Regions from separate parts of the Comamonas thiooxydans genome, predicted to be linked through region 2. Evidence: predicted binding sites of a transcription regulator. Region 2 holds the regulator's gene; the other holds the start of a gene.
The links. Region 2 encodes sigma-54, which starts transcription at its own class of promoters, with help from an activator protein. Its sites were predicted from a motif close to TGGCANGNAANCTGCTTT; they were not measured.
Positions count from the first base shown of each region.

Region 1: CTR2_RS25205 (flavin monoamine oxidase family protein) is a predicted target of sigma-54. The motif match lies at 2,827-2,844, and genes of this name have one in related genera.

Region 1 covers NZ_AP026738.1:5,414,862-5,420,417, forward strand. The annotation lists gene CTR2_RS25195 (molybdopterin-containing oxidoreductase family protein) at 1-846, shown strand, start outside; gene CTR2_RS25200 (sensor domain-containing diguanylate cyclase) at 991-2,601, shown strand; gene CTR2_RS25205 (flavin monoamine oxidase family protein) at 2,905-4,500, shown strand; gene CTR2_RS25210 (c-type cytochrome) at 4,531-5,028, shown strand; gene CTR2_RS25215 (RidA family protein) at 5,047-5,556, shown strand, end outside.
Region 2 covers NZ_AP026738.1:5,617,472-5,623,027, forward strand. The annotation lists gene CTR2_RS26165 (S41 family peptidase) at 1-1,489, shown strand, start outside; gene CTR2_RS26170 (RNA polymerase factor sigma-54) at 1,493-3,094, opposite strand; gene lptB (LPS export ABC transporter ATP-binding protein) at 3,240-4,022, opposite strand; gene lptA (lipopolysaccharide transport periplasmic protein LptA) at 4,019-4,675, opposite strand; gene CTR2_RS26185 (thiol:disulfide interchange protein DsbA/DsbL) at 4,806-5,456, opposite strand.

The sequences.
Region 1 (5,556 bases), 200 kb from region 2:
CTGTTCACCGTGGTACTTGAGCATTTCCTCACTGACACCGCAGACCATGCCGACTATGTGCTGCCCGCCACCACGCAGCTGGAGCATTGGGACATCCACGGCAGCTACGGCCATACCGATGTGCTGCTGAATCGTCCCGCGATCGAGCCTCAAGGCCAGGCGCGCAGCAACGCGCAGATCTTTCGCGATCTGGCCAGGCATATGGCCAGGCTGGACCCCGCTTTTACCGCGGCCTGCTTCTCTGATTCCGACGAAGCGCTGTGCCGCGCAGCGGTAGCACAGACAGCCATTGATTTCGACGATCTTCTGCAACAGGGCTTTGCCCATATCCCGCTGCCCGATGCGCCGTTTGCCGAAGGTGGCTTTGCCACTCCTTCGGGCAAATGCGAATTCGACAACCCCGCCCTGGCGCGGCAGGGCATCAACACCCTGCCCGACTATCTGCCCAATTACGAGCCGCCCACGGCCGCCTACCCGCTGGCCATGATCTCGCCGCCCGCACGCAACTTCCTCAACAGCAGCTTTGCCAATGTGGCCAGTCTGGCCCGCATGGAAGAGCGCCCGCTGCTGGAGATGCACCCCGATGACGCAGCTGCGCGCGACATTGCCGACGGCGACCGGTTACGCGTCTTCAACCAGCGCGGCGAGCATGTCTGCCATGCCGCCGTCAACGGCCGCGCTCGCGCCGGCGTGGTGGTGGGCCTGGGCATCTGGTGGCGCAAGCAGGGAGCCAACGGCACAAATGTGAACGAGCTGACGCATCAGCAGCTCACCGATATTGGCCGAGCGCCCTGCTTCTACGACTGCGCGGTACAGGTGGAAAAGTTCAAGGAGTTGTCAGCCTGACGCGGCTGCATTGTGGTTGACCATGAGCAGGGCCACGGCGCGAGCAACCATAATGCAGACACTCAATGAATATGCGGCCGGGGTCTGAGCCTGTCAGAGCACACAGGTACAGCGCAGAGCCGCCCTGCTCTCGCGACATCATCTGTGAAGAAATCTCTCCCCTGGCAACGCCGCCTCGCACCGACCCGACTTGACCTGCGCCGCCTGATCCTGGTCCTGACCATCTGCAGCGCGCTGATCCCGTTTCTCAACACCTTCTATGCCGGCTATCTGGTGCAGCGCCAGCAACTGATAGACAACACGCTTGAAGGTCACCATGCCTATGCGACCAAGTTGGCGCAGAGCACGGATGATTTTCTGCAATCCGCCCTGCAGCAGCTGGAATACAGCGCCAACCTGATGGGCGCGCACATGGATGACGTGGACTATCTGGCCAAGGAGGCCACACGTCTGCGCCTGCAAACCAAGAGCTTCAACTCCGTCACCATCATCGACCCCACGGGCTATGTGCTGGCGACATCGCCCGAAACCCTGCAGATCAAGGGCAAGACGCTGCAAAGCGCCGGAGTGACACAGACATTGAGCACTCGCGGGCCCGTCATCAGCCAGCCCTATATGTCCACGGCCGGCAACTACATCGTCTTTGTCTCGCAGCCCATTTTCGACCCTCAGGGCGAATTCCTGGGAGCGGTAGGCGGCAGCATCTACCTCAAGGAAGACAGCATCCTCGACACCCTGCTGGGCTCGCACTTCTACCAGGACGGCACCTATGTCTATGTGGTGGACAAGAACAAGCACATCATCTATCACCCCGACAACCACCGTATCGGCGATCAGGTGATCAACAACGATGTCATCAACGCCGTGATCCGGGGCGAGTCGGGTACGGCGCCGGTCGTCAACAGCAAGGGCGTGGAAATGCTGGCCGGCTATGCCGTCATCCATGCCTCGGGCTGGGGCATTGTGGCCCAGCGCCCCAAGGCGGCCACGCTGGCCCCGCTCAACAAGCTGATGCGCTCCGTGCTCTACAAGACCCTGCCCATCGCCCTGCTGATGCTGGTGGTCATCTGGTGGAGCGCGCGCCGCATTGCCAGCCCGCTGCGCCAGCTCGCCAATGGTGCTCACGACATGGACAAGCCCGAGACGGCGCAGAACATCCAGGCCGTCAAGTCCTGGTACTTCGAGTCCTACGAACTCAAGAAAGCCATGCTCAAGGGGCTGGGCCTGCTGCAACGCAATATCACCAAGCTGCGCGAGGACGTGAACACCGATCCGCTGACCGGGCTGGGCAATCGCCGCCATCTGGAGGCAGCCATCAGCGCCTTTCAGACGCAAGCGCTGCCGTTCTCGGTGATTGCCATCGACATCGATCACTTCAAGCATATCAACGACGGCTTTGGCCATGATACAGGTGACGAGGTACTCAGACAGCTCGCACGCACCATGCGCGAAGTCTCGCGTGTCGATGACCTGCCCTGCCGCGTGGGTGGCGAGGAGTTTCTGCTGCTGCTGCCCGGCACGGGGCTGGAGGCCGCCACCCATGCCGCCGAGCGCCTGCGTCAGCTGGTCGAGAAAATGGAGATACCGCCAGTGGGCCATATCACCATCTCGCTGGGCGTGGCGCACTGGCCCGACAGCGATCCCGATATCAAGGCCGTCTTCCAGCAGGCCGATGCCATGCTCTACGCAGCCAAGCGGGGTGGACGCAATCGTGTCATGGTCAGCGAGGCCAGCGAGCCTCCCAGCGAGCTCTGAGCCCGGCAGCACCGCAGCTCCGCTCCCACACTCAAGGCGTATCCGCTGTCGCAGCCGATACGCTTTTTTTCAGCTTATTGTGTGACTCCGTTGCACCAATTTGGCCATTGACGCTTCAAATTAGTGAGCATGCACCATAAGCGTTAAAAGGATTGAGCGCGAATCGATCTGAATTCCATAACAAGTAGCTGATTTCATTGAACTAATGCCTTGAGCCCTCAGCCCTGGCACAGCTCTTGCTGAAAACCCTTGCCCCGCAACCCCTGATGGACAGCGGAATACACAACAGCAAAGGAATTTCAGATGCCAGAGCCAAGCAAGCATGTCAGTCGCAGACAACTGCTCTCGATGATCGGAAAGGTCGCGGGCGGCAGTGCCATGTACCAAGCCATGAGTTCACTGGGTTACGCCGCCGAGTCGCATTACAGCGGTCCGGTCAAGCTCGGCAACGCCAGACCTGGCGCATCGGTTCTGGTGCTGGGCGCGGGCCTGGCAGGCATGGTGGCAGCCCACGAGTTGCGCGCGGCCGGCTACAAGGTGCAGCTGCTTGAATACCAGAGTCGCGCCGGCGGCCGCTGCTGGACGCTGCGCGGCGGCGATGAGTTCAGCGAACTCGACGGTACACGCCAGAAAGTGGGCTTTGCCAAGGGCAATTACTTCAACCCCGGCCCCTGGCGCGTGCCCTACCACCACCATGCGATGCTGGACTACTACAAGCGTTTCGGCATCAAGCTCGAAGCCTTCAACCAGGTCAACTACAACGCCTATCTGCACAACAGCAAGGCCTTGGCCGGCAAGCCCCAGCGCTTTCGCCATGTGCAGACCGATGTCTACGGCCATGTGGCCGAGCTGCTGTCCAAGGCTACCAATCAGGGCGCGCTGGACCAGAGCGTCAGCCGGGAAGACAAGGAGCGCCTGCTGGAGAGCCTGAAGGCCTGGGGCGTGCTGGACAAGGAATACCGCTACCGCGCCAGCAATGCGGTCAGCGATTTCCGTGGCTACGACATCGACCCCGGCGGCGGGCTGATGGCGCAGGCCAAACCTTCGACGCCCATGGGCCTGCACGAGCTGCTCGAATCCAATTTGTGGCGCCAGATGGGCGTGGGCAATATCTACGAATTCCACAGCGCCATCTTCCAGCCCGAAGGCGGCATGGACATGCTGGCCCAGGCCATGGCGCGCGATCTGGGCTCGGCCATACGCTACAACGCCAAGGTCACCAAAATCGCCCAGAACGACAAGGGCGTGACCGTGGACTATGTGGACGCCCTCAAGCCCGGCGCCACGCTGCAGGCCCGCGCCGACTGGTGCGTGTGCACGATTCCGCTGTCCATCCTGAGCCAGATCGAAGTGCAGGCCGGCAGCGCCATGCAGAACGCGATTGCTGCCGTGCCCTACGGCAGCTCCATGAAGGTCGGTCTGGAGTTCAAGCGCCGCTTCTGGGAAGAGGACGAACGCATCTACGGCGGCATCAGCTACACCGATCTGCCGATTCAGCAGATCTCCTATCCCTCCACCGGCTATATGGGCAACGGCCCCGCCGTGCTGCTGGGCGCCTATGCCTTTGAGAACTCCAACAGCTACCGCTTCTCCTCGCTCAAGCCGGCCGAGCGCATCCGTCTGGCGCTGGAGTACGGCGCGCAGATCCATCCGCAGTACAAGCAGGAGTTCCTCAACGGTGTGTCGGTAGCCTGGCATCGCATGCCCTGGATCAACGGCTGCTTCGGCAACTGGACCGATGCGCTGCGCGAGCAGCACTACAAGGATCTGGCCCAGATCGACGGTCGCCTGGTGCTCGCGGGCGAGCATGTCTCGTACATCCCCGCCTGGCAGGAAGGTGCCGTGCTGTCTTCGCTGGACGCCATCCAGCGTCTGCACGCCAAGGCCTCCAGCCTCTGATCGCCCATGTCTGCCACAAGGAACTTCACCATGCACACCTTGCACCGTCTTTGCACCGCTGGCGCCCTGACCCTGGGTCTCTCCGGCGCCGTCCTGGCCCAATCGCAGGGCATGAAAACCCAGGATGTGAAAAACCTGCAAACGCTGCAGTCCGCAGCCGTCCTGTCCATCTCGCCCGCCGACACCCAGGCGCTGATGCAGAACTTCTCGGCAGTCCGCCCACGCTTCAGCCAGAGCGGCGGAGAGACCCTGTACCAGGCCATCTGCCAGGGATGCCACATGGTCAAGGGCGAAGGTGCCAAGGGCGCCGGCTTCTACCCAGCGCTGGCCTCCAACCCCAAGCTGGCAGCCGCTGCCTACCCGGCCTCGGTCGTCATGAACGGCCTGCACGGCATGCCGTCCTTTGCCAGCAAGCTGTCCGATGAGCAGATTGCCGACGTCGTGAACTATGTGCGCAGCAGCTTCGGCAATCAGTACCCGGACAAGCTGTCTGCCGCCGACGTCAAACCCTTTCGCGTCACCCCATAAATCCATTCAGGAGATCACATGAACTTCCCCTCCCTCTTCAAGACCGCCACCACCGCCGCCCTGCTGGGTACGGCAGCCCTGCTCACCGGCTGCGCCGCCACCACCTCCGGAGGCGGCGATGTGCTGCGCTACAAGACACCGGGCTCGACCTTCCCCATCGCCGCAGCCGTGGAAATCCCCACCGACGCCCGCACCGTCTACCTCTCGGGCAAGGTGCCGCCCGTGGTGGACAAATCCAAGCCGGCTGCCGATCCTGCTGCCTATGGCGGCGACACCGAAGGCCAGACCGTGGCCATCCTCAAGAGCCTGGAAGAGCAGCTCAAGAGCATGAATCTCGGCATGAGCGACGTGGTGAAGATGCAGGTTTTCCTGGTGGCCGATCCCGCCAAGGGCAACAAGATGGACTTTGCCGGCTTCATGCGTGGCTACACCCAGTTCTTTGGCACGGCGACCCAGCCCAACCTGCCCGCACGCTCGGCCTTCCAGATTGCAGCCCTGGCCAACCCGGCCTGGTATGTGGAAATCGAG
Region 2 (5,556 bases):
CCCAGGCAGCAGCAACCCAGACAACACTGGCCCGCCCCCAAACCCGGCCGAGACATCCAGCAGCTTTGCCCAGCAATGCTCTCCCGACAACATCCTGGCCGATACCCCGCTACGCAACGCTACGCTGGACACGGAAAAGCGCTGGCTGCGCACCTACTTTGATGAAGCCTATCTGTGGCGCGAAGAGGTCCCAGCTGTAGACCCTGGCGCAGCCAGCTTCAGCAGCGGCTACTACTACACCGACCTGAGCAATTACTTTGATGCACTGCTGACGCCTGCCATTACCGAATCCGGTGCCCGGCGCGACCAGTTCAGCTTTATGTATCCCACGCAGCTATGGCAATCGGTCTCCGAAAACGCCACTGCGCCCAGTCACGGCATCGAGTGGCGAATGGCCAGCCCCACACCGCCACGGGGCCTGCGCATCGCCTATATCGAGCCCGGCAGCCCAGCCGATGTGGCGGGCTTTAAGCGTGGCGACACCCTGGTCTCGATCGATGACGTCTCCGCCGATGCGCCCGATGCCGATGGGGTGGATGTGCTCAATGCCGGATTGTTCCCTGAGATATTGGGCGTCACGCACAACTTCATCCTACAGCGCGGCGGCGCGCAACTGCCCGTGCAAAATCTGACCAGCACCAATATCACCAACACCCCGGTGCCGCAGTCGCGAGTGCTCACGCTAAACAGCGGTGCACGTGCTGGCTACATCGTCTTCAATGACCATGTGCTGCCCGCCGAAGGTCAGCTGGTCACCGCCATTTCCAATCTGCGCAACCAGAACGTGAGCGATTTAGTGCTGGATCTGCGCTACAACGGCGGTGGTTTTCTGTTCATCGCTGCAGAGCTGGCAACCATGATTGCGGGCAGCACGCAAACGGCTGGCAAGACTTTCGAGACGCTGCAATACAACGCACGCCGCAGCGCAGAAACGCAGGTGACGCCGTTTTATGGCAGCTCCTGCTTTCCCATCAACAACGAATGCAGCAATATTCAGCCCTTGCCCACACTCAACCTGAAGCGGGTGTATGTCCTAGCGCAATCGGGCACGTGCTCGGCCAGTGAGGCACTGATCAATGGCCTGCGCGGTGTGGATGTGGAAGTCATCCTGATTGGAGGCACGACCTGCGGCAAGCCTTATGGTTTTACGGCCAAGGACAACTGCGGCATCAGTTACTTCCCTATCGAGTTTGCCGGTATCAATGCCAAAGGCTTTGGCGACTACGCCGACGGTTTTACACCGGGCAATGGTCCAACACAGCGCTATGTGCCCGGTTGCAGCGTGCCCGATGATTTAGACCATGCACTGGGTGACCCGCAGGAAGGCATGCTGGCTGCCGCCATGAACCATATCAGCACGGGCTTGTGCCCCGCTCAGCCTTTTGCTGCCACAGCCCGCAAGCGCAGTGTCAGCCCTGATCCGAATGCTGCGCCTCTTACGCTCCGGCGCAACCCGGCACGCAACAACCGCCTGCTGCTGCCGCACTAAGTCTTAGAGCGCCTTGCGCAGCGTGGTCGTCGGTATCTTGAGCTGCTCGCGGTATTTGGCGACGGTGCGACGCGCGCACTCGATGCCCTGCTCCTTGAGCATATCGGCCAGCTTGGCGTCCGATAGCGGCTTCCTGGCATCTTCGGCATCGACAAACTGCTTGATCAGCGCACGCACGGCCGTGCTGGAGGCGCTGCCGCCGGTTTCCGTGCCCAGGCCCGAACCGAAGAAATACTTGAGCTCGAAGGTGCCCTGGGGCGTGGCCATGTACTTGGCGGTGGTCACACGGCTGATGGTGGACTCGTGCAGGCCCAGCGTGTCTGCGATATCGCGCAGCACCAGCGGTCGCATGGCCAGCTCACCATGCACAAAGAAGTTCTTCTGCCGCTCCACGATGGCTTCGGAGACCCGCAAGATGGTGTCGAAGCGCTGCTGGATGTTCTTGATGAACCAGCGCGCCTCCTGCAGTTGCTGCTGCAGCGCCGCATGGCCGTCGCTGTTCTTGTGGCGGCGCAGCACGCTGGCATAGATGTCATGCACGCGCAGACGCGGCATGACCTCGGGGTTGAGCTGCACGGAAAAGTCCGCCCGGCCCGAGCCGGCCCGCACCGGGCGCACGATGACATCGGGCACCACGATATGGCGTTCCACGTCGACAAAGCGGCGCCCCGGACGCGGCTCCAGCCTGGCGATCAGGGCCATGGCCTCGCGCAGTTGCTCCTCGCGCGCGCCGCACAGGCTGGTGAGCTTGCGCAGATCGCGCCGCGCCAGCAGGTCCATGGGCTGCGCGCAGATGGCCTGCGCCAGCAGCAGCCGGTTCATATGCGCCTCGGTCGTGCCCTCATCCTCGGCGGTGCGGATGAGATCGCGCAGCTGCAGCTGCAGGCACTCGGCCAGATCACGCGCGCCCACGCCCACGGGCTCCAGGCTTTGCAGCAGCTTCAGCGCAATGGCAAAGTGCTGCTCCAGCTCCTCGCGCTCTTCGAGGTCGTCGCCGGCCAGGCTCTGCGCCAGCTCCTGCAGGGAATCCTCGAGATAGCCGTCGTCACTGAGCGACTCGATGAGAAAGCGCAGTGCCGCCATGTCCGCCGCGCCCAGATGCAGGCTCAGCGCCTGACGATGGAGAAAGTCGGTCAGGCTCTGGTGCTCGCGCGCCAGATCGATGGCATCGGTTTCGTCATCGCCATCGCGGTTGCGCGTGGAGCTGCTGGCCGAGGGGGTATCCCACTCGCTGCTGGATTCGCCGCCCCATTCCCCGTCCTGGCCGTCCATGCCGTCGGCCTCCCAGTTCAGCGTTTCAGGGGTTTCGGGGTTTGGTGCTTCCGCTACTGTTTCAGTAGCTGATTGCGCTTGCGATGCTTCCTTTTCAGCATGAATTCCATCTGAAGTGCTGTATTCATTAACGCTAGCAGCTACATCTGCAGGAGCATCACCCGTAGTTTCGGCCTCATCGCCCGCACGCTCCAGAAAAGGGTTGTCGACCAGCATCTGCTCGACTTCCTGCGCCAGCTCCAGAGTGGAGAGCTGCAGCAGCTGAATGGATTGCTGCAGCTGCGGCGTCAGCGATAAATGCTGCGAAACGCGTAGCGAGAGACCTGGCTTCATCGAGGCGCGGCTCCCAGACAATCATTGCAAACGCGCGCAGTGCCATGGGTTTGCCGCCGGGCTGCCCCAAGGCAAGCCTCGGCGCAGCCGGTCAGGAACCCTTCTGGGGGCAGCGACCACACAAAGTGAGGGAGCGTGGAGGTCATCACATTCTGAAATGTTCGCCCAGATAGACGCGGCGCACATCGGCGTTCTCCACGATCTCCTCGGGCGTGCCTTCGGCCAGCACATGGCCGTCGCTGATGATGAAGGCGTGGTCGCAGATGCCCAGCGTCTCGCGCACATTGTGGTCGGTGATCAGCACGCCTATGCCGCGCTCCTTGAGGAAGCCGATGATGCGCTGGATCTCGATCACCGCAATCGGGTCGATGCCGGCAAACGGCTCGTCAAGCAGAATGAAGCGCGGTTGCGTGGCCAGGGCGCGGGCAATTTCCACGCGACGGCGCTCACCACCGGACAGCGCCAGCGCCGGCGACTGGCGCAGATGCTCGACGCGCAGCTCCTGCAGCAGGCCGGTGAGGCGCTTTTCGATCTCGTCGCGCGTCAGCGCCTTGCCCTGCTCGTCCTTTTGCAGCTCCAGCACGGCGCGCACATTGTCTTCCACGCTGAGCTTGCGAAAGATGGAGGCTTCCTGGGGCAGATAGGACAGGCCCAGGCGCGAACGCTGGTGAATCGGCATGCCGCCCACCGGCTGGCCGTCGATGAAGATCTCGCCGCCGTCGCTGCGCACCAGGCCCACGATCATGTAGAACGATGTGGTCTTGCCCGCACCGTTGGGGCCGAGCAAACCGACCACCTCGCCTTTTTGCACGGACAGGGACACATCCTTGACCACCTTGCGGCTGCCGTAGGACTTGGCCAGATGCTTGGCCTCCAGGCGGCTGTCGGACTCGCCGCTGCGGCTGCTGGAGAAAGTCGGCTCGCTCATTTCTTCTCGTCGGCTTTCTCGCCGCCCAGCGTCATGCTCTGGCGCAGCTGCGTGGCAGGTGTTGCAGGCTTGGGCTGTGCCCCCGGCGTACCGTCCTTGGGCGCCATGATGGCGCGCACACGGCCGCCCTGCCCCACGGAGGAACTCGGCAGGCCGCCGCTGGTCTTCTGACCATCGACGGTATAGACGTCGGTGATGTTGTTGTAGACGATGATGGAGCCCGTGACCTGATCACTGAGCTGACCGCCACGGTAGCGGCGCATCTCGCCACGACGGATGAACTTGACGATGTCGGCCTTGCCGTCGTACTCGATGACTTCGCCTTCGCCCTCGATGAACTCCTCGGGCTGACCGGCCACGGTATCGCGCTTCTGACGGAAGAACGCCCGCTTGCCTGCCTCGGCCTTGATCACACCGTACTGATAGCCCTCGGCGTCCTGCCGCACATCGAGCTGGGCGCCGCGCAGCACGATGGAGCCCTTGGTCATCACCACATTGCCGGTGAAGACGCTGGTCTGCTGCAGCTCGTCATGACGCAACGCGTCCGCCTCGATATTCATGGGCTTGGCGCTGTCGGCTTTTTCGGCATGGACAATGCCGGTCGCTGCTGCCAGGGCGCAGGCCAGCGCAAGAGGTAGGAGTGTTTTTTTCATGGAAGGCACGTTTCTTGCATCCATTGTAGTCATTCCCTTTTTGCAACTTGCGTAAAAAACACCCACAAAAAAGCCCGCACGGCGGCGGGCTTGTTGGGCGTCAAACGTCACTGGCGTCTGCTGCCTAATCTCAGGCCTTGCGGCTGGAGGCGACCAGCGCATTGACCACGCGCAGCACATTGTCCATATTGCCGGCCTTGGTGCCGTCCGTGTAGTAGCGGCCGGCCACACCCATGGCGGGCACGCCTTCCACGTCATATTCGTTTTGCAGCTGAGCAGCCTTGCGCGCCTGATTGGCCACGGTGAAGGAGTTGTAGACCTCCTTGAACTTGGCCAGATCCACGCCCTGCTTGCCCACCCAGTCAAGGATGGCGTCATCGGTCTTGAGCAGATTGCGATCCACGTGGATGGTGCGGAACACCTTGGCGTGCAACTGGGGCAGCAGGTTCATACCCTCCAGGGCGTAGTACAGCTTTTGCTGGGGCACGAAAGAGGCATTGAAAGCCACGGGCACGCGGCGCACCACCACATCGGCAGGCTGGCCCTTTGCCCAGGCTTCGAACTGGGGCTCGAAGGCATTGCAATGCGGGCAGCTGTACCAGAAGAACTCGACCACCTCGACCTTGCCGGCCGGCGCGCTCACGCTGGCGGGCTTGCCGAGCTTGATGTAGTCCTTGCCTTCCTTGGGCGCAGCGCCCTGGGCCCAGCTGGAGGAGGCACCCAGACTCAGGGCACCGGCAGCAGCTGCCGAGGCAGCCAGAGAGAATTCGCGACGTTTCATCTAAACAAACTCCTGTATCAGGTCTGCAGTATCAGAGCCAACAGGCCCAAAAAAGTTCAGCGTTGTCAAAACTACCGATGGCACGAGCCTGAGACCTCAA